4 regions of the Paenibacillus hexagrammi genome follow, and region 1 is predicted to be linked to each of the others. Evidence: riboswitches for the same ligand, from Rfam matches in the RefSeq annotation. Region 1 holds a riboswitch; each other region holds the start of a gene.
What was found. A riboswitch is a leader RNA that binds a small molecule or an ion and turns the genes downstream of it on or off. The one in region 1 is predicted to bind cobalamin.
Positions count from the first base shown of each region.

Region 2: linked by a shared signal. The riboswitch ahead of L0M14_RS23750 (S-layer homology domain-containing protein) and the one ahead of cobJ (precorrin-3B C(17)-methyltransferase) in region 1 are both predicted to bind cobalamin.
Region 3: linked by a shared signal. The riboswitch ahead of L0M14_RS04580 (ABC transporter substrate-binding protein) and the one ahead of cobJ (precorrin-3B C(17)-methyltransferase) in region 1 are both predicted to bind cobalamin.
Region 4: linked by a shared signal. The riboswitch ahead of nrdI (class Ib ribonucleoside-diphosphate reductase assembly flavoprotein NrdI) and the one ahead of cobJ (precorrin-3B C(17)-methyltransferase) in region 1 are both predicted to bind cobalamin.

Region 1 covers NZ_CP090978.1:3,358,260-3,365,610, forward strand. Annotated here, with positions in the region: gene L0M14_RS15210 (sirohydrochlorin chelatase) at 1-478, opposite strand, end outside; gene cobJ (precorrin-3B C(17)-methyltransferase) at 522-2,252, opposite strand; cobalamin riboswitch at 2,426-2,632, opposite strand; gene L0M14_RS15220 (hypothetical protein) at 2,673-2,903, opposite strand; gene L0M14_RS15225 (DUF1361 domain-containing protein) at 2,931-3,401, opposite strand; gene L0M14_RS15230 (guanylate kinase) at 3,738-4,319, shown strand; gene L0M14_RS15235 (hypothetical protein) at 4,382-4,804, opposite strand; gene L0M14_RS15240 (CBO0543 family protein) at 4,885-5,409, opposite strand; gene L0M14_RS15245 (YjcZ family sporulation protein) at 5,629-5,730, shown strand; gene L0M14_RS15250 (YjcZ family sporulation protein) at 5,780-5,881, shown strand; gene L0M14_RS15255 (YjcZ family sporulation protein) at 5,932-6,033, shown strand; gene L0M14_RS15260 (zinc ribbon domain-containing protein) at 6,517-6,759, shown strand; gene L0M14_RS15265 (hypothetical protein) at 6,901-7,290, opposite strand.
Region 2 covers NZ_CP090978.1:5,197,392-5,204,742, reverse strand. Annotated here, with positions in the region: gene L0M14_RS23760 (response regulator transcription factor) at 1-83, shown strand, start outside; gene L0M14_RS23755 (cache domain-containing sensor histidine kinase) at 10-1,866, shown strand; cobalamin riboswitch at 2,132-2,321, shown strand; gene L0M14_RS23750 (S-layer homology domain-containing protein) at 2,476-7,005, shown strand; gene L0M14_RS23745 (DUF4430 domain-containing protein) at 7,089-7,351, shown strand, end outside.
Region 3 covers NZ_CP090978.1:998,131-1,005,481, forward strand. Annotated here, with positions in the region: gene L0M14_RS04545 (MFS transporter) at 1-570, shown strand, start outside; gene cysK (cysteine synthase A) at 597-1,553, shown strand; gene L0M14_RS04555 (hypothetical protein) at 1,680-1,940, shown strand; gene L0M14_RS04560 (Lrp/AsnC family transcriptional regulator) at 2,133-2,624, shown strand; gene L0M14_RS04565 (aminotransferase class I/II-fold pyridoxal phosphate-dependent enzyme) at 2,639-3,838, shown strand; gene L0M14_RS04570 (aspartyl-phosphate phosphatase Spo0E family protein) at 3,906-4,172, shown strand; gene L0M14_RS04575 (hypothetical protein) at 4,239-4,769, shown strand; cobalamin riboswitch at 4,833-5,029, shown strand; gene L0M14_RS04580 (ABC transporter substrate-binding protein) at 5,193-6,248, shown strand; gene L0M14_RS04585 (FecCD family ABC transporter permease) at 6,249-7,286, shown strand; gene L0M14_RS04590 (ABC transporter ATP-binding protein) at 7,292-7,351, shown strand, end outside.
Region 4 covers NZ_CP090978.1:1,118,811-1,126,161, forward strand. Annotated here, with positions in the region: gene L0M14_RS05060 (NADPH-dependent FMN reductase) at 1-382, shown strand, start outside; gene L0M14_RS05065 (mismatch-specific DNA-glycosylase) at 519-1,040, shown strand; partial or broken gene L0M14_RS05070 (NUDIX hydrolase) at 1,037-1,656, shown strand; gene thpR (RNA 2',3'-cyclic phosphodiesterase) at 1,968-2,558, opposite strand; gene serC (3-phosphoserine/phosphohydroxythreonine transaminase) at 2,698-3,786, shown strand; cobalamin riboswitch at 4,179-4,392, shown strand; gene nrdI (class Ib ribonucleoside-diphosphate reductase assembly flavoprotein NrdI) at 4,524-4,883, shown strand; partial or broken gene nrdE (class 1b ribonucleoside-diphosphate reductase subunit alpha) at 4,870-6,955, shown strand; gene nrdF (class 1b ribonucleoside-diphosphate reductase subunit beta) at 6,978-7,351, shown strand, end outside.

The DNA of each region.
Region 1 (7,351 bases):
TAAGGCGTTCCCACAAAAGCCGAGAAATTTTGAACAAATCACTGTTTGCGTCTGGATCGCTGCTTCCGCGTCCTACGACGAGGAGAGCCGTGTCCTCTTGCTCCTGCTCCACTTGGATCCCAGAGTCAAGAATCCGTGAGGTTAAGATGTCAAGAATTTGATCGTGAACACCGATTGGTCTCCCGTAGGTGAACTGAACTTGCGGATATTTCAGCTTCGCTTCGTCGATCGCTGCAGGAATATGGATTTTGGCGTGTCCGGCAGCAAATAATATAATCGGTATCACGATCACACGTGATGCTCCTTGCGATATACATCGTTCAATTCCTTGTGAAATCGTAGGCAGAACGAACTCCAAGAAACACGTTTCCACTAAAAAACCATTCATTCTTGCAGAAATATCAGCTACAAATTGCCTGACCTCTTCATTACCTTCTTCATCCCTGCTGCCATGACCAACAAATAAAACTGCATTCATATCTCGTTCTCCTCCTGAACTTCTATTGCAAATGATCCAAGCATTAATCCCCGCAGGCCGCATTTTCGATGACAAAGCCTTGCGCTTCCTGATGTCGGTACCCTTCGATCTCCTTCACCCTCTTATAAAATTTATGGAATCTTTCATTCGGATGTCCTTCTGTCTTGTATCGTTCAACGATTCGCGCTACAAGCTCGACAATCTCTCCTGGCTCGATTCCTTCAGCTACAGGCTGGGCAGGATGCGCGTTTCGTCCCACCGTTTTGCCCCCAAGAAACAAATCAAACTTTTCTTTCCTGTACACGATACCGATATCCTGTTGTACAGCACCGTAGCATGCCATCCCGCATCCGTTAAAACCTATCTTTAATTCTTTGGGAACCTCGAGATTGCCGACTCGCTTATGAATGGCCTCTGCATAAGGAATGGATTCACTTTTTTCCAGATTACAAAAATCACAAGCTTTGATTTGCGCTAGGTCTCCAATAGGAGAGAGCAGAAGTCCCAGCGCTTCAAGCTCCTCTGTTATTTCTACCGGATTCTCCGTTTGAATTCTTACGATCAACTGATGATGCGGCGTGTATTCCATATCTCCGCGATCCCCAAGGATTTGTCCCAAAGCTACTAACTGTGTACTGCTTAGCTTTTTATTGGCAATTCCAGGGCTAACCGCGAATTCAAAGATTGATTTCGTCGCTGTCACCGCCGATTGTACTTGCGTTTGTGCTCGTAGTTCAGCTGATATTAGTGTTTGTGCCTGTAGTTGTGCTGGTAGCTGCACTGGTGCAGCACACGATTCTTCTCCTTTTCCTCGGGAAACGAGTTGGAGCGCCTCCACAGCCAGTTCATGTAGATTTGGCCTTACCTGCAAAGTTTCATCGAACCCCAGCGCCGGAACTAACGGCTTTGTATTCCTTGATTCTCCGATTACCTGTGACGCCTCTTCTTGTGCAAGCGCCCAAGGCTCTGCCTCCGCTTGAAGTCTTTGATGAGGCTTCAGAGGCTGAATCTCTGCTCCAAGCGTATATTTGCGCTGATAGCCTCTTGGCGTAATCATGAGCCCGTCGTAATTTTTAGTGCTTGAATTGCCGATGATGATGGTGGTCAACATGCCAATTTCGTAGTTCAACATTTCAGATAGCGTCGTGACGATGACATGCTCCCGATCCCGATACGCACTCTTGACAATACCTACGGGCGTATCCGGTGAACGATATTGAAGGAGGATTCTCTGAGTCTCCACGATCTGCCTCGTCCTTCTTCCGCTGCGCGGATTGTACAAAGCGATAACAAAATCGGCCTGCCCCGCCGCCTCAACTCTTTTGGCAATGAATTCCCAAGGTGTAAGGTGATCACTGAGGCTAATTGTGCAAGCATCATGCATGATTGGCGCCCCAAGCAGCGAGCCTGCAGAATGTAGAGCGGAAATACCCGGGATGACCTCCACTTCAACCCCTGCAGACCGTGTCCAGCCCTGCTCCATCAGCACCTCATAGACGAGTCCAGCCATTCCATATACACCTGCGTCACCGCTTGATATGACTGCTACCTTCTTGCCTGAATTAGCCTGCCGGACTGCCTCTTGCGCTCTGCTGACCTCCTCCGTCATGCCTGTTCGAACGATTTGTTGTTCTGTGAGCAGGCCTGAGATCAAGTCCACATATGTGTTGTAGCCAATAACGACCTCACTCTCTTGAATCGCTTCGCGTGCCCGCCTGGTCATATGTTCAAAGCTTCCCGGACCGAAGCCGATAATCAGCAACTTCCCTTTCATATCTTCATCCCCTCTCACAAAATTGCCCGTCTAAAACCCAGTTTCACGATATGTAAGCATGAAAAAAAGCACTTCCAACACAGAATCATGTTAGAAGTGCTTGGTTAGCGCGCCAAAAAAGAAGAAAAAAGGAGCAACCGCTCTCTAACACTCCCTAATTCCTCGTAGGGTTTGCAGTGTTGATAAACCAGGCAGGTCTCCTGACTTCGATTACCGTCTCTTCGCGTCTTCCCGGAGCAAACGCTCCAGTGACTTTCGTGCGAAAAGATGCCGAAATAATTCGGCCATCGTTACAGTGGCGGGTCCGTGCCGGATTTTCACCGGACTTCCCTTTTAACCAAATGAAAGGTTCATTTGGCACCTGATTCCAAATATGCAATTAGAAATATCCTATCATCAATACTATCGCTTGTCTACGCATTATTCATAGATTACTTGGTATAAGCCCTCTAGCAAGCTCCTATAATCTAATGGATTATATTCAATTTCGGAGAAAGAAACATGAATCACCTTATTCGACGTTTTTACGACGAAAAAGCTTTTTTCGGTGTTTTCAGGATCTATGTACGTATAGCAATCCAACTGCGTGCTTCCTGTCTTTTGCTGAAGGAATTGCGTAGCTTCCAAACTGTGATTTGCATAGCTAGGCATATTCTGCCCTCCTTCCCAGAAAAGTCGCTATCTTCTATATCGCAGCATGGTATATACCATCAGATAGGAACAGCACATGACGAGCATCATGGCACAGATAAAAATAAGCGAACTGCTTGACTCTATCGTATCCAATGAGTCTTGTACAATCTCTACAGGATCGCTCACAATATCCCAACTATTCCAACGCAAAAAACGTCCCAGAAAAACCCCTATACTGCACAAAAACTGCAAAACGCCGACAAACAGCCACGCGGTACGTGAGCGAAATTTCTCCATGAACATCTCGTGAACAATGTACAATGATAATAATCCTGTTAACAGAGCGGTAAATGCCGTCAGCGCGTTAAGCAATATATCATATTGGATCGGAATTGAGGTTTTTAAGTACGTCAAGTGAACGATGTCAGTAATGATATAAGGGGAGTTGGGATAAAATAGCAGCCAGAATGCCAGTCCAAATAAAATGCCGAAGCGGAAGTCCGCTTTTTTTGCCATGCATATCGTACGACTAAAGCTGCCACAAGCGGGATCCAAGCCAAAATGAGATTAGGCAGAATCAGCCAATGGTAGAGCGTGCTGTGCGACCATATGATCCTTAATAGCAAGAGTAGGACACTGCCGGAAGACGCAATGAACAACGCAAGCACAATTCGCAGTAGCGATTGATTCAATTGTATGAATGATCTTAAATTCAGGGGAAGCCTCTCCTTTCAACATTTTATTATACATGAGAAGCATAGAAAGACGTATTCCTTCTTTAATTTTCGGAATTTTCATACTATAATAAAAGTGTAAGGATGACGCTTTCAACTTTCGATTGGAGGGGGAATCATGATGAGCGAACAACGTGCGCAAGGACTGATCTTTGTGATTACCGGCACCAGCGGTTCAGGACGCAAAACTATTGCCCGCCGCATTGCCGAGGAGCTCGGATTTTCATCGGTTGTCTCTTACACAACTCGAACACCAAGACCTAAAGAAATCGAGGGAACGGATTACAAATTTATATCGAGGAAAGCGTTTATCGATGCGGATATTGCGGGCGAATTCTTTCAAACAGTTGAAATTGACGGCAATTTCTATGGCATCAAACGAGCAGATCTGGAGCAAGCTCTTAGAGAGCATGAGTCCATCTACGTCATTGTCAATCGCTACGCAGCCAACCGGTTTAAGTACGAATTTGGAGACCGGGCTATTCGTATTTTCATCTATGTAAACAAACAAACGATTATGGAACGCCTACTCGCACGCCAAACACCTGCAGACGTAGTCGACAACTATTTGAAACATTATATTGAAGAAGTGTCCTACCGAAAGCAATGCGAGCATGTCTTTGAAAACATAGACCTCCAGCAAACCTCCGAATCCGTACGGACAACCATGCTCAGCTATATGCCAACACCGGCCAATTAGTTATCCCGTTACATAGGAAGAGACTCACCTATTCGATGTAGGTCGAGTCTCTTTTTACGTTTTCATGTTGTAGAACGCTGTTTTTTTCGTAGAGCCATCTTTCCGCCAAGCAAGGACACAGGAATAACGATCAAAAGCCCAATTACCTGATACCAGGTAGCTATGCCAGGGTTTGAAATAAAAGAATCAAATTCAATTCCAGCCCCAATTACACCAATACAAGCTGCATTGATAAGCTCTGCCCGCCTGGCTACCCTTGCTGCCACATAGCCACCGAAGAATGACCACAGCATGCCAACAACCATAAACAAGATCAGCCAGCCGATGTGATTATACACTTGTATTAACTCTTCTTTATCCCCTTCATGAAGAGACAAATATATGCTGCCCATTAACCCCGAAGACATAAATGTCCCCAAATTATCAACGATCACACCTGCAATAATACCTAACAGATGAAACGTTTTCTCCGTTTTCTCTTCCATGTCTTGCTCATACCTCTCCTTGAGACTTGCCGCTGCTTCCCCATCATAACATGGGATACCAGTACATTCCAGTTTTGCCGTCACCCGTGCCTTTGTTCAATCGGTACATTCACAGGCACATCAAACATCCATATCCAGAACACGCATAATACAACGGATATTCCATATGTCAATATCGGGCGCTTGTGGTGCAGCCGCAAGATCGGAAACATCGTCACATCGAAGGCAGCCGACCACCACAAGTTCCAGCCATGCTGATAGATCATCCGGTCATTCGTTGTAAAAAACCACTCAATGAGCACATAAATAAGGATCCATTTTACATGATGAATAACGGCTTTGAATGTATCGGACTCTGGATAAGCACTTAGGAAAAGCAGTGCAGTACTAGGAAACGTAATGAACGAATAGATCATCTCCGTAATGCTATGATTGGGAAAAAAGTCCGGCTTCATCTTCCAAAGAAAATAATTAGCCGTAAGGAAATTATATGTCACATTACCCACTGCAAAAAACATCATGGTCGTGTGATATTTACTCCATTCTCTCCAAACACCTTTCCGCCAAACAATAATAGCTACTAGAAGTGCTAATGCAAAGTGCAATTCGATCCCACCCAAAACGTTGTATTCCTATAATCTCCATTCGTTCAAAGTTTCATGTGTATATGCTGGAACCTTCTGTATGTATGAGCTCCTAGGGCTATTCGCCTATTTTGTATCCATAAGGGCATTCGCACAATCCCTCAATTCGCCCATACACTCAGGCTATCTTCCCATATACTAACCATGTAACAACAACCCATCAACGAAAGGATGATTTGAATGTCTAACGTAACTGGTGCAGGTGTAGGGTATACTTCTTCCGCGGCGATTCTCGTGCTCTTCATTCTATTGGTCATTATCACAAGCGCTTTTGCTTGGTAAGCAATTCCTTCCCTTAACCATATAACCTATTCACGAAAGGATGATTCGAATGTCTAACTTAGCAGGTGCAGGTGTTGGCTACACGTCTTCCGCAGCGATTCTCGTGCTGTTCATTCTCCTGGTCATTATCACTAGTGCTTTCGCTTGGTAAGCATTGACTTCCCTTGACTATATAATTCATAAAACGAAAGGATGATTTGAATGTCTAACTTAGCAGGTGCAGGTGTTGGTTACACGTCTTCCGCAGCAATTCTCGTTCTGTTTATTCTCCTGGTCATTATTACTAGTGCTTTCGCTTGGTAAGCATTGACTTTCCTTGGCAATAGACAAAAAGAAATGAAATAAGGTTACAAATTCAAGGGCTGCTTTGCATAATTGCAAGCGGCCCTTTGTCTATAATTTGGATATGAACCAGTAGACCGTTCAAGAGAACCGTAGAAAGGAAATACTCTGCCTTGAGCCGACCTAGCAGTAGCTTTCGCTCTTGTATGAACCTGAGCAGCAGCTTTCATTTTACATATAACCCCAATTCGAGAAACTTTTACACCATAAACTCAGTCTATATTAGTAAGTAATTCATAGCAAAGGAGCTGTTACTTTGAAAAAAATCGTTCTCATTCTTCAGTTAATCCTGGTTATCCTAACTCTCGAAGAGAATTTCGGCGTTAATGCAGATTGGCAGCAATGGTGCGAGTCCCAGTGGTAACATCTTCTTCATTGAATCCTTTCATTGTGAATTTCGTATGTTATACATAGTTATACTTGAGAAACTGGAGGTATTTCAAAATGCGAATTGAAGATGCGATAAAAGAAAAATTCAGATGTACAAAATGCAGCGGCACAAACTGCCGAACTAAAGAAGTTGCTATGACCGGAACAGGACTAAGTAAGATGTTTGATATTCAGCACAACCACTTCCTGTTTGTATCGTGTGAAGGCTGCGGATTTGTTGAAGTATACAACCCCAGCATACTCGAAGGAAAGTCGCGCGGACAGCTAGGTACGATTATGGATATTTTGTTTGGCTAGATTGAGCCAAGAATCCGCTGATTTCTGAACAATTGATTAGAAATATCAAATTCCGTAACTTCCATGATCAAACTTATCGAAGAGGTTACGAGTCAAAGTTCGGTACTTTGATATTCAGTTAGGTCTCACGAAGTGAATCCTCTATCTTTTTTCATCCATAGGGCGTGCGGATTGGATAATTTTCCCATTATGAAACATAACATCCATCATATCTTGACTGGTTGTAGACTCCAAGTTCACAAAAACAAGACACCCTTGCAGTAATTTACATCCTTGTTTCTCTATATTAGCAACCTTATAAATTTGACTAGGGTCATGTACCTTTGAGTAATCCAGTGCTTGATGTTTGTACTGCCAATAATCCCACATGGACAGATTATGCTTGTTGTAAAACAAGTAGGAACCTGCAAATTCTGCAATAAGTAATACATTTATCAGAACAATAGCGATCTGTGTAAATTTACGAATATTATATTTGATACTAATAAGAATTAATATAAACAGAAGAAGACCAATGAATAATTCTATCATTATGTGTTTCACCTATATATTAAATAATACCTCTAGATACCTATAGACTAATCATATCACC
Region 2 (7,351 bases), 1.8 Mb from region 1:
GATATGCGAATGCGAAAAATTTTATACGCGCTTTTAAGCAGTATTACGGGAAAACGCCAGGGCAGTTCAAGCACGAGCATTAAATATGTCAAGCAGAGTGATGCAGCTTTAGCGCGAAAATTTTTCGCAGACAACCTGAGACGAGTGATCGTGCTGTCGCTCATTCCTCTGACCATACTAGGCTCCTTGTCCATCTTTATTACAGTTTGGTACATCCGCGGCTCTGTGGAACAGAACAGTGAAAACCGGCTGAATCAAATTAATCAGCTTACGGAGGTCATTCCTGCAGAGCTTGATTCTTTAAGTCTTTCCTTTGACAAGGATCCAAAGATCAAACTTCGGTTGAAAAATATACTCAATACGACTTCGTTTTCCTTTGAAGAGGTAGAGGCACTGTTTTATTTGCGCAACGTCATTGATGTTCCGGCTAATTCCAAATCTTACATCCATTCCATTTATATTTATTATGAGAATTCGCAAGGGCGGTTTTTAAGTTCGCGTGACGGCATTGCCCAGATGGATTCGGTGCTGGATACGAGCTGGTACACCTTTTACCAGTCCAAGGTATTCAGTGGAGAAGAAGAACTGGTTACACAGCCTCGCGAGCTAGTGGCCAGCTCTGACCCTAATGGCACCACGCAGGTGCTAACCGTGTATCAGCCGTTCGGGGGACTTAATGAGGACGGGCATCCCCGCGGCGTGATTGTGATGAATGTCCTGCCTTCCTATTTCGCCAAATCATTGAATTTGTTTAACGACTGGCAGGGCAGCTATTCGTATATCGCAGACCCAAGCGGCGATCCGCTGATTACCTCTGACAGCTTCGGAGGCAGCATCCCGCTGCCAGAGTCTGAGCAGCTAGCAGAAGGGCATTTGATCCGCTCTTCCTTAGGCGGCGCTTTAGTTACAATGAAGCAATCCCCGCGCCTGGCTTGGATAGCCGTATCCGTCATCCCGACCAAAGCGTTGTACAGCCTTCCGAGGATGATCGTGTACATTACCTTGGCGCTATCCGTGTTCTCCTTGCTGCTGAGTATCATCTACGCTCTCTGGATCACTAGGAAAAATTACCGACAAGTTACGCAAATCGTCCATGTGCTGGAGCATGCCGATCGCCATGATGACACCGTCCCTGCCATGCCGGACAAGATTCAAGACGTGTACGAGCTAATCGTCAAAAATATTCTTGATACGTTCCTGGAGCAAAAATATTTGCGCATCCAGCTCTCCGAGCGGCAGGCAAAGATGGAACTTTTGGAGCTTAAAGCGCTTCAGTCGCAGATGAACCCTCATTTTATGTCCAACACTTTGCACTCGATTTACTGGAAAGCCTTCCAACTGACGCGTTCACCGAATGATGCGTGCGTCATGATCGAACAGCTCAGCGACCTGCTGGAATATGCGCTGCGGGGAACGGATGATGCGGTAACGCTGCACGATGAGCTTGCCAATGTGAGAGGCTATATCGAGCTGCAGAAGACCCGATTCTCGGATCGCTTGCAGGTGATCTGGGACACGAGGGCGGAGATGAAGGACTGCCGTGTCGTGAAAATCAGCATGCAGCCGCTAGTCGAGAACAGCATTCATATCGGTCTTGCTGCACAAGACCAACTGGCTGTTAAGGTCAAGTGCCGCATGAATGGTGCAAATTTGCATGTTACCATCATCGACAATGGACCGGGAATACCGCTTGAACGGCTGAAGCGCATTCGCGCGTCGTTTGAGTCAGACTCTATGCAAGGCAAGCATGTAGGACTCTTTAATACAAGCAAAAGGCTAACGCTGCATTACGGCGCAGGCAAGTGGATGCGCGTTCTTAGCAAGGAAGGGAAGGGTACGGCCATTACGCTGATTTTTCCGCAGTAACTACTAGAGGCGAGATCAAAGTGCTAGTTCTGCAACTCTGTGTAAAATCAGCGAAGTAACGCAGGATAACAAAACCAAAGAGCTGCCCACCTAAACCAGGGCTAGCTCCTTTTTGCATGTGCATCAATTTCATTGAAAGTGTCCTGTTGAATCTTCTGAGTGCTCGGTCATTTGAAAATCCTCTCGATTTTTGTCAAAAATTCACGAAAAAACCTTGGACGCCAATCCAAGCGCATGGTATTCTTTTTAGTGATTAAAAGTGAACCGTATGCTAAGGCCTTTCAGTCCGCATTCGGTAACCAAACAGGGAAGTCCGGTGAGAATCCGGCACGGTCGCGCCACTGTAAGCGGGGAGCTGCTTTCAAGATGTCACTATCCTTTTTAAGAAGGATGGGAAGACGGGAGATTAGCTACGATCCGCAAGTCAGGATATCTGTTGAATGTCAGTACCATCGCCTACGCGGGAATAGGAGAGGGGGAAACGGCTGCATGAGTGTACTTCCTTTTGTACATCTATCTGGCCAGCTAATCTATGCGTAAAGCGTAATCAGCAGCCCTTCTTCATGTTGGGGTGCTTTTTTATTTCACGGAGAGAGGACGAAACAACGGATGGAAAGAAAGCAAGTCGTACAAAAAGTAAGCATGATCCTGCTGATCTGGTGTTTGCTCATTTCCGCTTTTAGCGGAGCTGTGCCGGTGTATGCGGATCAAGGAGATCAAGGGACTGTAACCGTCCCGCAAGCGATAGAGGATGCAGCTGGCTATCTATTAGCAGCGAACGGAGACAACATTACCGATTGGGATGCCTATGCGCTAGCGAAAGCAGGTAAGTCGGTACCGGCATCGTATTTATCCTCGGTCAGCAGTCAGGTCGGACTAAAAAACGGCCAATACAACAACGTCACCGATTACGCAAGGATAGCACTGGCCGTGAAGGCTGCAGGCGGTAATCCCGAGCAGGTTGTAACGGGAACCGGGACGTACAATCTGATTCAGAGCATCTATAACAGCGATGTACTGACGGCGCAAGGCAGCAACGGTGCGATTTATGCCCTGCAAGCCTTAAGCAGCGGAGCGTACAATATTCCGTTAACAGCGAAGTGGAAACCGGATAAAATCGCAGCGTGGCTGCTCACGCAAAAGAACGCCGACGGCGGCTTCCCGCTCTCGTCAGGTGGCGATAGCAGCATCGATATCACGGCTTCGGCAATTAAAGCCCTTTCCGTGTATAAAGACTTGCCAGTTGTCCAGCAAGCGATTGAAGGCGGCGTTCAATGGCTCTCTTCGAAGCAATTAGACAACGGAGGATTTACCGAGTACGGGGAAAATTCCGAGAGTACCGCACAGGTGATTATTGGACTTTCCGCAGCAGGTGTAGACGCGCGCAGCGCCAGCTTTACCAAAGCTAACGGAAATCCGCTCAGCTATCTGTTTACCTACCGCAGAAGTGACGGCGGCTTCGTCCATCTTACAAGTAGCAGTGCTTCGGATACAGGTGCAACTGGTCAGGCTTTAATGGCATTAGTGGATTATGATGCGTTTACCGGGGGCAACAGCGGGTCGTATGTATCTGTACCCGTCATCGGCGGTGGGTCATCTTCGGATGCGAGTGTGACGGTTCACGTCGCAGGTCCGGCAGGTATTTTGGCCGAAGGAGCGGTGACGGCGAGTAATGCGTTTGATGCGGCTGTGCAGGTTTTGCAGGCTTCGGGCGTATCATTTGATGCAGATGGAAGTCATTATTTCCATGCCGTTAACGGCATAAGTGGAACCGGTAACACATGGTGGTATTACAACGTTAAGCGTCAAGGATCATGGGATTACGCAACCGTTGGTGCCACCAACATGCACGATTACCAACTGCGTGCTGGCGATGACGTGTATTTGTACTACACAGGGTATAGTACAGCACTCGTTCAGTCGATCACGATAGACCCTGCCTTGCCCGTTGCAGGTGAGGCGGTTACAGTAACGGTTTATCAATCCGTGTATGATTATCAAAACCATCAAGAAAATATCAAAGAGGCTGAGAACGTCTCTGTGGAGATAAACGGGCAAACCGTGCAGACAGACACCTACGGTGTCGCTCAATTCCCCGCCGGTTTTTCCGGTGGAACCTATCAAGCAGTAGTGTCAGGTTATCAGACAGGGACTGCACCTAAGATCGCTGCTGCTTCCAAGTCTTTTGAAGTGGGCACAGCTATGATTCAAATTGAGGGTTCATCCCAAACTTTTGCTGTGGATGCGGCGAACTCGCCTAATTTGTTGGATAGTATCGAAAACATCCTGGTAGAGCATCAGATTCATAAGCACATAGATAACGGGTATCTGCAATCCATCGAATCCGATGCCGATGCATGGAGCTACGCGATCTACAGCCAAGGCAAATGGACCATTCCTATGGTAGGGATGGCAGACTATACGCTTCACCCAGGTGAACGAGCGGTCGTTTACTTCAGCGGATTTGATACTGACTGGAACTCGACCACTTTCCTGGTCAATTCCATAACACTAAACCCTTCGCAGCCGAAAGCGAACGAATCTTTCACCGTAAATATTCTAAAAACATCCGGCTTCGACACGCCTTCACCAGCGGAAGGCGTCCAAGTAAAAGTCGGCGGACTAACAGCGGTAACGGACAGCCAGGGCACAGTTACATTCGCGGGTCTGCCTGCTGGATCGTATGATATGGACATCTCAGGGTACAAGGCGAACAGCACTCCGATCATTGTCCATATGTCGCAGCCGATTACCATTCAGCCCCGAGTAGACGGAGGCACGAATACGGGAGGAAGCCCAATCGTCTACCTCTCCGTGACAGGTGATAGTAATAAGGGAACCATCCTTTCCACAAGGTCGGTTGCCTTACAGAGCGGCGACACACCATACTCTTTGTTGATTCGCACGTTGGGAGCAAACCGTGTTCAATCATCGGGCTCGGGCTCAACCGCATATGTGCAGGGCATAGACGGTTTAAGAGAATTCGACGAGGGGCCGCTAAGCGGATGGATGTACGCAGTTAACGGCAGCTACTTGAGTACAGGCGCAGACTCGGTACTACTGAAGTCCGGCGACTCCGTATCTTGGCGTTATACGAAAGACGGTGGCAATGATTTGAACGCACCTTCCCCAGTAGGCGGTGGAGCGACTACAGCAACAGGAACATCTACCTCTGAAGTCGCAGATAAAGTGAAAAATCTGGAGCTGGCTTACGACAACAAGAAACCAATTCAACAAATTTCCAAGCCTGCAGTGATTGTCAATGCGGATAAGAAAATGTCCGCTTCCGCTGCGGAAGCGCTCAAGAAAGAATTGGCAGGCAATGCGGTTGCATTGGAAAAGACAGCACAAGCGAAGACGGCAACTGAAATTACTGACGCCAAATCAGAAGTGAAGCTGCAAATCCCAGAGAATGCGCTAGCTGAAAGCAAAATCATTACCGTCAACAAGCTTTCATCACAAGAACGCGAAGAGCTCGTTTCACCCATTTTTGAATTCGGCCCCAAAGGTCTGACCTACGCCAAGCCCGTTCAAATCTCGATCAAAACACCACTCGCAGCCGAGGACTTAAGTCAATTGGCGCTAGTCTGGCTAAACGAGGAGACCGGTGAATGGATTCCAATCCCGGCTGTCATTGATGCGGAGACTGGAACAGTCACAGGGTTAGTCAACCATTTTACGAAATTTGCTGTTATTAATAGATCCAAACTGGAGCAAAAGCCAACAACTGGCACCTCTGTAGATGTTGGACCTGCCATCGATCGTGCTTCCAAGTGGCTGAAGAACGGAGTCGAGCTCAGTGACTGGTCGGCGTATGCCCTCCATACAGCAGGTGTGCCGGTAAGCGCGAACTATCTAGATAGTGTGATAGCCATGCTGAAGGAAAAGAACGGTACATTCCGCAAAGTGACGGATTATGAACGGTTAGCTTTAAGCGTTCAGGCTGCCGGAGGCAATCCTCAGTCGATAGGCGGCTTTAACCTGATCGAACGCATCTACAATAACGAACAAATGGAAATTCAGGGCACCAATGGCCCGATCTATGGGCTGCTTGCATTACACGGAGGTTCCTATGACCTCCCGGCAGAAGCGAAATGGACACCAGAAAAGCTGCTGCAATGGATCCTTGATGCGCAAAACCAAGACGGCAGCTGGCCGCTGGCGAAGGGCGAGAAGGGTGAGCCCGATTTGACCGCAGCAGCGTTGGCGGCACTCACACCTTACAAGGAACAGTCGACCGTAATAACGGCCATGGAGAAAGCCGTGAAATGGCTTAGCGCGCAGCAAGCCGACGATGGCGGTTTCACACTGAAGGGTGTGGAAAATGCCGAAAGCACTGCGCAGGTCATCTGGGGCCTTTCTGTCAGCGGTATTGATCCTGTCAACAACCCGCAATTCCATTCCGGTGACAAAAGCATGCTGGCCTACTTGCTAGGCTTGCAGCTGAGCGACGGCTCTTTCCCTCATACGAAGGACGGTCAATCGGAGGTTATCGCTACAGAGCAATCGTTGATGGCACTTGGTGCATACCAGAATTACCTGAAGTCCACGAGCCACGTGAGCCAGCCAGCTCAGCCGGAAACAGCTCCAGTGTTCGCAGACCAAACAGATATAGCAGCGTGGGCACTCCCTTCCGTGAAGAAGGCCGCTGCCTATCATATAATTGAGGGAACAGGCGGAGAAAAATCATCCTTTGAACCTAAAAAACAAATCACTCGAATTCAATTCGCTGCGATCCTCCTGAGAATCCTGGGTGAAGCTCCTTCTGCCGATGTAAATACTGGCTTTACTGATGTAGCGCCGGACTCCTGGTATGCAGGATACGTGGCGAAGGCAGTAGCTAAGGGTATCGCCACAGGCGTAAGCAACGACCGCTTCGCGCCGGATGCGGCGATCTCTCGCCAAGAAATGGCGATCATGCTTTCCAGAGCGCTGCATTTGGAAACTGCTGATGCTGCGACCGATTCATTCTCGGATTTAGATCAAGCATTTGAAGGCGCTGCACCATACATCCAAACTGTTCAACAGCAAGGACTCATGGAAGGCGACGAGTCCGGCAGATTCCTGCCGCAGGATTCGGCAACTCGAGAGATGGCTGCTGTCGTAGCTGTTAGAGCTTATGAATTGACAAAAAAGTAAGAATCGCTGAGGATAAGAAGAGCCCTTTCTTGTAAGGGGCTCCTTCTTGCCTTTTTGAGAGAAATGACGATAGGAGATTCATCATGAATAAATGGTATATCCTGCTTGGAGTAGCATGCATGCTTGTTACTTCAGGCTGCGGTTCACACATCAAGCAGGAAGCTGGCTCATCTGACCTGGCAGCCGCAAATGGAAGCGATGCGAAGGCAGGCAGTCTCCATGTAAGCAGCACAAACAACTCTGGCCCGAAACCTGCTGATCAATCGGCACAGCAGGATACGGACCCAACTATGTCCTCCAACGGAGGTCAACCGGGCAGCTCTGCCTCTGCAGCAGGCAGCTCGAG
Region 3 (7,351 bases), 2.4 Mb from region 1:
CCATGGAAAAGGGTGTTCATGGCTCTTGTGGCCCAAGGGTTCCGTGAGGGTGTGTTTGGCTTCATGATCGGGCTGTTGGTTTATATTTCTACATCCAGTGAAGGAAGCTTGGGGAATTTTGTGCTGATCAACTCGGCTGTTTCCTTAATCAGCTTTTGGGCGGCTGGAAGATTTATTAAGCCTCACTATCGCAAAACAGCTATGCTAGTCGGAGCATCTATGATGGTTCTTGTGATTCTCCCTTTTTTCTGGAAGCTGAACTTCGCTACGCTGCTTGTATTTGGCGTAGGTGTGTCGCTGTTTTTGCCGATGTATACGATTCCGATGGTGTCCGCTGTGTTTGATTTGATCGGATCGGACGAATGTAGTGTCAAACAGCGTGAAGAGTACGTAGTTCTCAGGGAGCTGGGGTTGAATGCAGGACGTATATTGGGGGTTCTGCTCTTCATCGTGGTGGTTTCCTTTAGCACAAAACCGATGGTGCTCAACGTACTGCTGCTTATCATCGGAAGCTCTCCGCTCGTAAGCTGGTTGTTTATGAGAAAGCAGCTAACACCAAATAAGGCTTGACTTCCCGCCTGAACCCATGAAAAATGATGGGTAGGCATTGGATAAGGGAGGAACGGATTGTGGCACATCGGAGAATGGTCGACAGTATCACGGACTTAATTGGCGATACGCCTGCAGTACGGATTCGCCGCCTTGTGCAAGAAGGCGACGCGGAGCTTTATGTCAAGCTGGAATATTTGAATCCGAGCGGCAGTGTGAAAGACAGGGCAGCTTACAATCTAATTAGGCAGGCGGAAATAGACGGGCTTCTGAAGCCCGGATCCACCATCATAGAGCCCACGAGCGGCAATACAGGGATCGGCCTCGCTATGAATGCCGCGGCTAAAGGGTACAAAGCGATCCTGGTCATGCCTGACAATATGACGAAGGAAAGAATAAATCTCCTGAAGGCTTATGGAGCAGAGGTTGTGCTAACACCCGCAGCGGAGCGGATGCCAGGCGCCATCCGTATGGCCGAGCAGCTCAGAGACCAGATCCCGGGCAGCTTTATCCCGCAGCAGTTTGAAAATCCTGCTAATCCGGACATTCACCGTTCGACGACGGCCGAAGAGATCATACAGCAGATGGAAGGCAAGCTGGACGCTTTTGTTGCCACATCGGGAACAGGCGGAACCATTACAGGCACAGGTGAAGTGCTGAAGGATCGGCTACCGGACATTCAGATTTATGTGGTAGAGCCTAAGGGCTCTCCTGTGCTCTCAGGAGGGAGTCCCGGTCCGCATAAGCTGGTGGGAACGAGTCCCGGTTTTGTACCGAAGAACTTGAATACGCAGGTATACGATGAGATTGTGCAAGTTGCCGATGAAGACGCTCTTCAGGTGACGAAGGATTTGGCAAGACGGGAAGGGATTCTGGTAGGTCCTTCTGCAGGAGCATCCGTCTGGACGGGACTGCAGGTCGCAAGAAAGCTGGGCGCAGGTAAAAGGGTGCTGTGCATAGCGCCGGATACGGGAGAGCGTTATCTGAGCATGGATATATTTTAAAGCTAAGGGTTCCGAGAATGGGCTTACAGTTCTTAGGAACCATTTTTTTATTTTATATTGCATAATTATGCAACCGTTCGTATAATTATATAAGGAGTCTAATGAAATGGAAGGCGGATGTTATCCATGAAAATTGCTTACGTTAACGAAATTCCCGGTGACAATCAACTCCAGATGTTTATACAAGCATATACAAATAAATTTGATATTCCAGATTGTAAAAATGTGATCTCGGTGTACGATGAACAAGACTTAATTGGAATTGGTAGTATGAAGGAAGACATTGAAGTTCATGTACTGCCTGCATACCGACACCGGGAAATTGAAGGAAATGTGTGCAAGCTGCTTAAGGCGGAGCTTAAGTTCAGCACATTGTTGCATAAATAATGGATTAGAGGAGCCCATGGGACGTGTTCAGTCTCATGGTTTTTTTATGTCTGGATGTCGGGAACGGGCCGAAAGGATGATTATAAAAAAATTCTCCTCGTCCTTCTGCGCTTACAGATTGAATCGGACAGCAGTTCATTGTAAGATGGGAAGATGAACATTTAACCAATGGAATGAAAGGTAGGGTTAACCATGGATGCTTTGAAGCTTAAAATTCTCGAAATACTGAAAGAAGACGCCCGCCGGAGCGCGGAGCTGATTGCCACGATGTTAGGAACGGCGGAGGCCGAGGTGGCGCGAGCGATCAAAGAGATGGAAGCGGAAAAGGTCATCGTTAAGTACGCCACGGTTGTTAATGGCAGCAAGGTGGACGACGAGAAGGTTACGGCCCTTATTGAAGTGCAGATTACACCGGAACGCGGTCGCGGCTTTGATGCGATTGCTGAACGGATTTATTTATATCCGGAAGTGAAATCCGTCTACTTGATGTCCGGCGCCTATGACCTGCTGGTGGAGATTGAAGGAAAGACGCTGAAAGAAGTTGCCTCTTTCGTCTCCAATAAGCTTTCGCCGATTGATCGGGTTCTGTCAACGAAAACGAACTTTATTTTGAAAAAATACAAACAAGACGGCATCATATTCGAGGATCAGGAAGATGATCATCGACTGCTCGTCTCACCGTAAGAAAGAGGTGCGCCATGATTAAAGAGGAACCAACCGTACGCCAAGCTAAATCCATGAAAGAATATCTGGCCCCCGCGGTGAGGTCGATTCCCCCGTCCGGAATACGTAAATTTTTTGATCTGGTCAGCAATAGCAAGGAAGACATTATTTCACTCGGTGTTGGGGAACCGGATTTCTCCACACCGTGGCATGTCCGGGAAGCGGCCGTTCGTTCCTTGGAACAGGGCAAGACCAAATATTCACCAAACTCAGGGATACCTGAGCTTCGCGAAGCTATTGCTGAGTATCTGCATAATTCGTTCCAAGTCACGTATGAACCGAGTGATGAGGTGCTTGTTACCGTCGGGGGAAGCGAGGCTATCGATCTTGCCCTTCGTGCGCTCATCACCCCTGGAGACGAAATTCTAATTCCCGAGCCCTGCTACATCTCCTATTCGCCGATCACCAGCATCAGCGGAGGCAAGGCAGTAGGGATAGAAACGTTTGCCAAGGATCAATTCAAGCTGACGGAGCAGTCTTTGAGGGCGGCTATTACGCCTAAATCGAAAATCCTGATCTTATGTTATCCAAGTAATCCAACGGGCGGAATCATGACTTACGAGGATTGGCTGCCAATCGCTAGAGTCGTAGAAGAGCATGATTTAATTGTTATTTCCGATGAAATCTACGCTGAGCTTACTTACGGATACAAGCATGTCAGCTTCGCATCCATGCCGGGGATGAAGGACCGTACGATTCTGGTCAGCGGCTTCTCCAAAGCATTCGCGATGACTGGATGGCGTATGGGGTATGCTTGCGGACATTCCGAGTTGATCTCGGCCATGCTCAAAATTCATCAATATACGGTGATGTGTGCGCCCGTTATGGGTCAAGTAGCTGCGCATGAGGCGCTCAAGCATGGTCTGGAAGAGAAGGACCGTATGATGGAATCGTACAATCAGCGCCGCCGCTTGGTTGTGAAAGGGTTCCGCGAGGTCGGTTTGGAATGCCATGAACCGCAGGGCGCGTTTTATGCTTTCCCGAGCATTGTTGCAACGGGCATGACCTCCGAACAATTCGCTGAGCGTTTGCTGTATGAGGCTAAGGTTGCGGCTGTTCCCGGGCATGTCTTTGGATTAGGTGGAGAAGGCTTCCTGCGCTGCTCTTATGCGTATAGTGTATCCCAGCTTAACGAAGCGCTTGAGAGAATTGGACAATTTCTCAAAAAATTGTAAAATATTTTAAAAAAATTATTTTCTTTGTGGACAAAAACTGGTATTCTGGAAGTAAGGAGGGATGAGCATGGCTTTTATGGAATATCAACTTACGTCGTATAAAAAACATTTTCAAATTCGCGAGAACGATTCGGGTCGCAGTTGGTTATTCAAGCATGCGAAGAAACCCGCCTCCCTTACTCCTCTCGAAGAAGAGATTCATACGCTTAGGCTTATGCTGGAGCAGCTAGTTATCGAAGGTAAAGAAATGACCTCGGATGTGGTGGTTGAGCTCAGTACCGTGCTCGATCATAAAATAAACGAATATATGAACAAAGGTCGTAAAAGTCGGTGATAAGCCGGCTTTTATTGCCGTATGAGGAAGCATCGTGCTTACACTTATGGAGGGTAGAGAAAAGGTATGAAAATCAAGTTGCTGCTGGTAAGCATTGTAATGATGATGGTTCTGTTAGCCGGATGCGGAGGGCCTAAACCAGATGTTCCGATTTTTGCAATGGGACCTAATGGATTCCCAAGTGATGTCGGCGAAAAGCTGCAGACTTCTCTAACGGCAAAAATCGGACAGGCACCCACCATTCAAGTCGTTGCGGTTCCGATCTTTTCTATGGAAAAAATGATTGTGGAGCTTGCAGCAGCAGGTAACGGAATCTTTATACTGGGCGATGAGCAGTTTCAGCTGCTGGCAAAGCAAGCCGGCTTTGTGCAGTTAGATGATATCGTGAGTCCCGAGGATTACCCGGGTGGAGTGTTGGGAATAGCCGAAGAAGAAGGAAAGCCTGCAGAGAAGCATCTGTACGGGATTCCGCTTGAAGGCAACAAATGGCTGAAAGAACAAGGCATGGATGGCAAAGGCCTGGTCGCATTCATTCCGCAGAATTTCAAAAAAGTGGATGAGGCCAAGCAGGTCATGAAGATTCTTGCCGAAAAATAGCAGAAGACCCGCTTGTACATTCGAAAGAACTCATCTATAATTTACAAGAGATTTTATGGTCATTCATAATATGCAGCTATAGGTGCGGGCAGTATTCTTCATGAAAGTACTGCCGCTTAATAGGGAAGCCGGTGTGAATCCGGCACGGTCCCGCCACTGTAAAATCGGGAAAGTTCCCCCTAATGCCACTGTTGTACAACGGGAAGGCGGGGAACCAGATGCCCGTAAGTCAGGAGACCTGCCTGTAGTGCCGTACACGACTTCCTTCGAGGAAAAGGTTGGCGTTAAATCTGGTAACAGTGGCAGCCTTATAGGCATCTGACTCGATTTATCGTCCCCTTCGTTCATAGGAACGGAGGGTTTTTTTGTGCGGTTTTGCGTGTGGAGAAGGAAGAAAAAGCAAAGTAAAGGGGGAAACAGAGAATGAAACAACCGTACCTTCAGAAATCGGCGCTCATAGGATTAGCCGCTGTGGCTGCAATTAGTTTGGCCGGCTGCGGTAATTCGAATGAGACGAAGAAGGAGCCGCTTGCACCATCAACGGAAACGGCTTCGGCCGCAAATGCGTCAGCGAGCCCAGCATCGTCCGCTCCGCCGGTAAACACGTCAGCGAGTGCTGCGCCGTCTGCAGCTAAGAAAACGCAGTATCCGCTCACGATTAAGGATGCTACAGGAAAAGAGTTTACCTTCGAAAAAGCGCCGCAGCGCATTGTGTCCGTGTCGCCTGCTGAAACCGAAGGGTTATTTGCAATTGGGCTAGGCGATCAGATTGCGGGCGTATCGGATTTTGATGACTATCCGGCTGAAGCGACAACCAAGCCCAAAATGGGAGGCATCACAAAACCGAACGAAGAAGCTTTGATTGCGGCCAATGCGGATATCATTTTTACTGGTGTATCCATGAAGACGGATGTGGTGGAGAAGCTGCGGGCTATGAATCTAAAAGTATTCAAGGTGGAGCCGAAAACGTTGGATGATGCAATCGCCGATGTGCTGACCTTCGGGAAGATTACCGACCATCAGGAGAAAGCGGAAGAGGTTGCGGCAAAAATGAATGCTGACCGTCAAAGGGTCGAGGATGCTGTGAAAGGTGTCAAGCCGGAATCGAAGAAGAAAGTATACATTGAATTCAGCGCAGGCTGGACGGTCGGCAGCGGCGAGTTTATGGACGAGCTGATTCAAATTGCCGGGGGCGTCAATACAGCTGGGGATGTCAAAGGCTGGCATCAGATCAGTGAGGAAAAGGTCATTCAGCAAAATCCCAATGTGATTCTATTCTCTAAAGGGGTTGTTGATGATAAAAGCGGAAAATCGCTCGATCAAATTATTCGCGGCCGCAGTGGATGGGACCAAATTGACGCTATCAAGAACAATCGCGTAGTCGGAATCGATCAAAATCTGCTCAGCCGCCCGGGGCCGAGAATGACGGATGGATTGGTTGCCATGGCGAAAGCGATTTATCCTGAATTGGTGAAATAAATGAAAAGAAAACTGGCGATTTGGGGAGGAGTAGGGAGTGTACTCCTTCTTCTTTCTATTCTAGTCAGTCTATCTATCGGAACAGCACAGCTGCCTTTGCTGCAGATAGCGGCAATTATAGGCAAGCACCTCCCGTGGTCCGGAGATTATATCCAGACCAACTGGCCGGCTTCCTCGGAGCAAATCATTTTGAAGGTAAGGCTGCCCAGGGTTATACTTGGCATTCTCGTCGGGGCTTCGCTGTCCATTGCTGGCGCTGCCTTCCAAGGTGTGCTGCGCAATCCGCTCGCAGATCCGTACACGCTGGGCGTTTCGTCAGGTGCTTCAGTCGGTGCGGCCTTCCTGATTTATTTCGGGCTACAATATGCTTGGTTCGGGCAGTGGTCGATTCCTATCGTCGCTTTTGCTACAGGGCTTGCTTCCCTACTTGTTGTATTGAAGCTGGCACAAACGGACGGAATGCTGAAGTTGGAGACGCTCATTTTGTCCGGTGTGATTATGCAGGCTTTCTTGGGAGCGATTGTTTCTTTCATGGTTTCGTTATCGAAGCAGGTCATTAATGAAATCGTGTTTTGGCTGATGGGAAGCTTAGCGATGCGGGGATGGTCCTATACGCTGACGATCACTCCCTATTTGATGATCGGTATTTGCATTCTAGCAGGGTACGCAAGGTCTTTGAATGTGCTGTCACTCGGAGAAAGGCAAGCGGCTCATGTAGGTGTTCACGTCGAGAGGACTAAGCTGATTGTGTTGATTGTCGCTACATTTGTTACGGCTGCTGCGGTATCGGTGGCTGGTGTAATCGGTTTTGTCGGACTGATTATTCCTCATTTGGTGAGACTCCTTGTAGGGCCGGATTACCGGTTGATTATACCGCTTTCCATGATCGGTGGAGGCATATATGTGCTTTGGGCCGATACGCTGGCACGGACGCTGCTAAGTCCCACAGAAATTCCTTTAGGTGTGATCACCGCGTGCTTAGGAGCCCCGTTTTTTGCCTATTTGCTCCACCGCGATAAAAAGAAGCAAAGAGGGTGAATCTCATGATACAGGTTGAAGGGTTGACGCAAAGCTTTCAGAAGCGGAATGTTCTGGAAGGAGTA
Region 4 (7,351 bases), 2.2 Mb from region 1:
GGGATTGTCTGTTATGAAAAAAGCGATGCAGCAGGCTGATGGAATCGTTCTTTCTTCTCCTGAATATCACGGCAGTATGACAGGTGTGTTAAAGAATGCTCTCGATCACGTAGGCCAAGATCAAATTGGCGGCAAAGCGGTGTTGTCTGTAAGCTCGGCTGGAGGGGCTGTGGGTGTCAGCACCTTGCAGCATATGCAGGCTACAGTGAGGAATTTGCATGGTATTAACTGTCCGGAGTGGATTTCAATTGGCGGCGAACAACGAATCAGCTTTATGGGGCCGTTAGATGAAGGTGCTATGAATCCAAACCTCAAGCTTCGCATTCATAAAGCGATTGACACGTTCCTGCAATTAGCGACAGTGCTTGGAAAACGGGAATAGTTCATAGATGGATATCGCGTATGGTTCGCTATCTGCATTTCTAGATCTAGCTATGGCCATGGGCTACAAATTGAAATTAGCGTAAATACTATACCTTTGAACGCTTTTAAAAGGAGTAGGTTGAATTCAGATGGAATTGGGGCCAATTTCCGACCATATCCGACATCATCTGCGAATCCTGTTTGTTGGGTATAATCCAAGCATTCGCTCAGGTGAAACCGGACATCACTATGCCAATCCAACGAATCGGTTCTATCGAATTCTGCATGCCGCAGGTTTGACCGATAGGCTTTACTCGGCAGCGGAGGATCAAGATTTGCTGGATATCGGCTACGGTTTCACGAATATTGTCGCAAGACCTACATTGACTGCTGCTGAGATCAAACCGGAAGAGTATAAGAAGGGCAGAGAGACTCTTCGTGAAAAAATAAAAACGTTCCAGCCTCGAATTGTTTGTTTTGTCGGTAAGGGAGTCTATGAACAATATAGCGGTCGAAAAGGAATCGTCTGGGGCGCTCAATCGAACCCCGTCGTTCGGTCTAGCATTGAATATGTATGTCCGTCCTCCAGCGGACTCGTTCGAATGAAGTTGGATGAGATGGTGTCGATTTTTAGCGGTATGCGGGCATTCATGGAGAAAGAGGAGGAATGCACATGAACATTCCTTGGCTGGAATGGGCCAAACAAATTCAAGCGATATCCCAAGCTGGTCTGGAATACGGTGAGAACGGGTACGATTTGGAGCGTTATGAGATGCTTCGCAGCATCAGTGTGGAGATGATGAGCTATTTCACGGACACACCGGTGGATAAGGTAAAGGAGCTCTTTGCAAGTGACAGCGGTTATGCGACGCCGAAGGTTGATGTGAGAGCGGTCGTATTTCAGGAGGACAAGATTCTTCTTGTCCGGGAGAAAGCCGACGGCGCATGGTCGTTGCCGGGGGCTGGGCGGATATCGGCTACACACCCTCCGAGGTCGCCGTGAAGGAGACGAAGGAGGAAGCCGGCTACGACGTCAAGCCGGTTAGGCTGCTGGCGCTTCTGGATAAGAAGTGCCATCCGCATCCGCCCTCGCCGAACCACGTCTACAAGATATTTATCTTGTGCGAGCTGGAAGGCGGGGAAGCTTTAACGGATGCCCTAGAGACGACGGGCGTCGGTTTTTTTGCCGAGAACGAGCTGCCGCCGCTCTCGACCGAGCGAAACACCGTCAGCCAATTGCAGACGATGTTTCAGCTAGGACGCGGACCGGCACAGCAGGTGCTGCTGGATTAAGGAATTTGAATGCACCGACGAGCGGTCAGGACTTAGTGGCAGGTTGAAGGTTGTATTTTAATTTAATTAGGAAGATCAGAGAAAGAAAAATTCACTGCTTATTCGAGCAGATTTGCCATGAAAGTATTGCAGTGGCGTACTCCGAATGATTGGCACATTTTCACAAAATCTATACACGGGAATCTGGTTGCCAAGGACTAGATATCAGTCTCTATGTATGGAATCTACATATGGGAATCTACATACCCAGAGACTACAATAAGATCCTGAGTGAGCGTGCTGCTTGCCGCTGTGCAGCAAGCAGCAATTATTTATCCGCCGAGCGGGAATTCGCCGATCGGCTCGTACGACGGCTGCCGGCCCAAGTGGCTGCGGTAGAGGACGATGTCCTCTACCCGCCACGCGGGCCAGACCGCCGCAGGCGCCGCCTGCGCAAGCGCGGCGCGGCGAAATGCCCCCGCCGCTGTGCGGTAGCGGCGGGCCAGCGTGATGTGCGGCCGGTAGCCCCGGGCTTCGGCCGCGAAGCCGTGGCGGGCGCAGGCGCCCGTCACCTCGCGCTGCAGCCTGTGCAGCGCATCGAGGTCGCCGGCGACGCCCGCCCACAGCACCGACGGCGCCGCCGGAGGGCCGAACACGCCGAGACCCTCGGCGTGCAGTGTGAGCGGCGGCTGCGCCGCGGCCAGCTGGCGCAGGTCCTGCGCCAGCGCATCAGTAGCCTCGGCGGAGGTGTCGCCGAGGAAGAAGAGCGTAACGTGGACGTCCTCAGGGTGCGTCCACTTCTGGAAGGGCAGCGCTGTATGGGCGCTGCTTCGCCATGCCTCCAGAGCTGCCTTGACGGGCTCTGGAGGGCGAATGCCGACGAATAGTCGGAAGTCGGCTGATTGTGCTGTCGTATTTTGCATTGATATCCTCCTGATGAAATGGAATTTGCGAACACAGCGGATGCTCTTCAGCTTAGCATTTCCATCTAAGGTTTTACTTGATGCGTGAAGCGAATCTTGCTATCATAGCCATAATACAAAAGCAAAGGTGTGGTTATTCATGGGAAATCGGGCCTACAATTTTAATGCGGGGCCGGCGGCTCTTCCACTCGAAGTGCTGCAGAAAGCACAGGAAGAGCTTGTCGAATTCAAGGGAATTGGCATGTCGATTATGGAAATTTCGCATCGCAGCGCCGAATACGAGCAAGTACATAATGAAACACAGCAGCTGTTGAAGGAGCTGTTCGGCATCCCGGACGGGTATCAAGTTCAATTCCTGCAAGGCGGCGCAAGCACGCAATTCGCGATGATCCCGATGAATTTCTTAAAGTCCGGTAAGGTGGGCAGCTATGTTCTGACAGGAGCATGGGCGGAGAAGGCGATTCAAGAAGCAGGCTTGTTTGGAGAGGTTGCGATCGCGGCCAGCTCCAAAGAACAGAAGTTCATGAAAATTCCTGATTTGAGCGAAATCCAGATTCACCCAGATTCGGCCTATCTTCATGTAACATCCAATGAGACCATTGAAGGCGCGCAATTCCAAAGCTATCCGGAGACAGGAAATGTGCCGCTGATTGCTGATATGTCCAGTGATATCCTTAGCCGTCCGGTAGATGTATCCAAGTTCGGCATGATCTATGCCGGTGCGCAGAAGAACCTGGGTCCATCCGGGGTGACAGTTGTCATCATCAAAGAGGACATGCTTCAAGATCTGCCGAAGACGATTCCGACGATGCTGCGTTACGAAATTCATGGTAAGAACAATTCCTTGTACAATACACCTCCGGTTTATTCGATCTACATGGTCAACCTTGTTCTGAAGTGGATCAAGGAGCAAGGCGGTCTAACTGCAGTTGAAGCAAAGAACCGTGAGAAAACAGGCTTGATTTACAGCGCAATCGATCAAAGCGGCGGCTTCTACCGCGGTCCAGTCGATGCAGGAAGCCGTTCCATGATGAATGTGACGTTCCGCCTGCAGGATGAAGAGCTTGAGAAGAAGTTCATCAAGGAGACGCAGCAAGAAGGCTTTGTCGGACTGAAAGGTCACCGCAGCGTTGGCGGTCTGAGAGCTTCTACGTATAATGCCGTGCCATACGAATCCTGCAAAGCACTGGCTGATTTCATGGTAGACTTCCAAAAGCGTAATAGCTAATTTTGTCGTAGCTTGTAAACGGCACTTAAAAGACTACCCTCGTTCGTACGATCGAACGAGGGTAGTCTTTTCTCTATATCTAGTATGTCAATCCGTAGATTTCCAAAAGATTTGTGACACTCCTTATCCCCACTTTATCCCCAATTCCTCCAGGGAATATCCCCATATATGGGGTGAGAATTTACTGTCCTTCAAACCGGATGAAGCCAGATACAGCAAGGATTCGCTTGAAATATTCATTTGTCAATCCCTAAATATGGAAGGCATTATCCACATATTATGTACTGAATAGTAGGTGGGTTATACCCAACATGACACTATTTTATAGGAAATCTAAGTCGATTTTCTCATTGACAAGCACAATATATTGATATAAATTTGAATCTATCAACTATATATCGTAATGAACAGGTGCTTCTAGTTTCATAGAAACGCAGCAGCTTAATAGGGAAGTCCGGTGCAAATCCGGCGCGGTCCCGCCACTGTTAGGCAGAGCTTACGTCTCACAAGCCACTGGTTTGCTTAGGTTTCTTGGACTGCAAATCGGGAAGGCGGACGCTAGCCATGACGCCAAGTCAGGAGACCTGCCTGTTCGTTGACACACCCCTACGGTTGATAGGAAGGTGTCCTGACTCCCACTAGATGTAGTAGTATGTACTCGTCCATATAGTGGCGTATTCGGTCCTTCAAGCATGCCGAATGCGCCATTTTCATGTGCCAAAAGGAGACAAGTTTCGATGCTGATTGCTTACGATTCGAAGACAGGTAATGTTCGCAGGTTTATCAAAAAAGTAAATTTGCCGGCCGTTCAGATAGATGAAGCGTTGAGGATGGACGAGCCGTTTGTGCTTGTAACCTACACAACGGGCTTTGGTCAAATCCCGGAGAAGGTCTCTGGCTTCTTGGAACGGAATCATGCCAGACTTCAAGGCGTAGCAGCAAGCGGCAATAAGAATTGGGGAGACGGTTTCGCCAAGAGCGCCGACCGTATTGCAGAGAAATACGGAGTTCCGGTGCTGAGTAAATTCGAATTGTCCGGAACACGTCAAGATGTACAGCGATTTGTTCAGGGGGTGCAAGCAATTGCGGCATATTGAGTTAAACAACGAGCTGTTGCAGCGTGGTGCCGATGGCTTCTTTCAATTGGAGAAGGATAAAGAAGCAGTTCGCGTATTTATGGAAGAAGTAAATCACAACAGCATGAGCTTTCCCGACACGGCAAGCAAGGTTCGTTACATGATCGAACAAAACTATTACGAGGATGTGTACGAGAAATATTCGGCATCCGAGGTTGAAGATATATACAAGATCACGCACGACTATCAGTTTGAATTCTCTTCTTATATGGCGGCTTCCAAATTCTATACGGATTATGCATTACGAAGCGATGACAAGACGCAATATCTGGAGCACTATGCGGACCGTGTGGCGATTGTAGCGCTTCATTTGGGGCGGGGTGATGTACATACAGCCAAAGATCTGGCCAAATCCATGATGGAGCAGAGGCTGCAGCCTGCAACGCCTACCTTCCTCAATGCCGGCAAGAGCCGCAGAGGCGAAATGGTATCCTGCTTCCTGCTGGAGATGGATGACTCCCTTAACTCGATTAATTATGTGCTCGGAACCTGTATGCAGCTTTCCAAAATTGGCGGCGGAGTTGCCGTTAACTTATCCAAGCTGCGCGGTCGCGGAGAGTCGATTAAAGGCGTTGAGCGTGCGGCTAAAGGCATTATGCCTGTCATGAAGCTGATGGAGGATGCATTCTCCTATGCGGACCAAATGGGTCAACGTAAAGGCTCAGGAGCTGCCTATTACAATATCTTCGGCTGGGACGTCATGGAATTCCTGGACAGCAAAAAGATTAACGCTGACGAGAAGACGCGTTTGAAGACATTGTCAATCGGATTAATTGTTCCTAATCAATTCTACAAGCTTGCTGAAGAGAACCAACCTCTTCACGTGTTTGCTCCTTATACCGTTTATAAAGCATACGGTCAGCATCTGGACGACATGGATCTCGATGAGATGTATGACGTACTACTCGCAGATTCTCGAGTGAAGAAGAAAGTCGTAATGAGCGCTCGTGAGATGCTGGTAAAAATTGCGACAACACAGCTGGAATCCGGCTATCCATATATTATGAACCGAACGAATGCGAACTTGGCTCATCCGCTGAAACAGATCGGCGCCATCAAGATGTCCAATCTGTGCACGGAGATTTTTCAGCTTCAAGAGACTTCTGGAGATCGGTGACTACGGCGCTGACAATATCATTCGTCGTGATATCAGCTGCAATCTGGCATCTCTTAACATTGCGAATGTGATGGACTTGAAAAAGCTACGCGAATCGGTGCACGAGGGCATGACAGCACTAACGGCTGTGAGTGACATGACGACAGTTGCTAACGCCCCTGGTGTTGCCAAGGCGAACCGGGAGCTGCATTCTGTTGGACTAGGTGCGATGAATCTGCACGGTTACTTGTCCAAGAATCGAATCAGCTATGAAAGTGACGAAGCCAAAGACTTCGTGCGCACCTTTTTTATGGCTATGAACTACTACTCCATTGAGAGAAGTATGGAAATCGCCAAGGAAAAGGGCAAAACCTTCGACGGCTTCGAGCTTTCGGAGTACGCGAACGGAAATTATTTTGAACGATATATCCAGACCGATTACCGGCCTGTTACTGATAAAGCGAAATCCTTGTTTGAAGGCATGCAGATCCCAACTCCTGACGACTGGAGCAGGCTGAAGGATGAGGTGCGCGTTCACGGGTTGTACCATGCCTACAGAATGGCTATTGCGCCTACGCAGAGCATTTCATATATTCAAAATGCCACGTCGAGTGTAATGCCGATCGTAGAGCCGATTGAAACGCGCACGTATGCGAATTCGACGACGTATTATCCGATGCCGTTCCTGGCACGGGACAATTTCTTCTTTTACAAATCCGCCTATCAAATGAATCAATTCAAGATACTAGATTTGATTGCAGAGATTCAAACGCATGTGGATCAAGGAATCTCGACGGTTCTGCATGTAAACAGCGACGTTACGACAAGAGAGCTTGCTCGTTACTATGTTTACGCTGCACGCAAAGGACTAAAATCGCTCTATTATACACGAACCAATCAGCTATCCGTTGAAGAATGTATTAGCTGTTCGGTATAACGGGAAGGGGAACAAATCGAACATGAGCAGCATCAAGAGAGCCGTCAACTGGAACAGACCTGACGATGATTTCACCATCACATTCTGGAATCAAAATATTATGCAATTCTGGACGGACGAAGAGATCCCGCTATCCGACGACAAGATGTCCTGGATGACGCTCAGCCCGGCCGAACAAGCGCTGTATATGAAGGTTCTGGGAGGGCTTACGCTGCTCGACACGATGCAGGGCGGCGTTGGTATGCCGAAGATTCTGGAGCATGTGGAAGGCCTGCAGCGTAAGGCTGTGCTCAGCTTTATGGGGATGATGGAGCAAATTCACGCCAAGTCGTACAGCAGCATTTTCACAACACTTTCTTCCACAGAGGAGATCAATGATATCTTCCAATGGGTGGA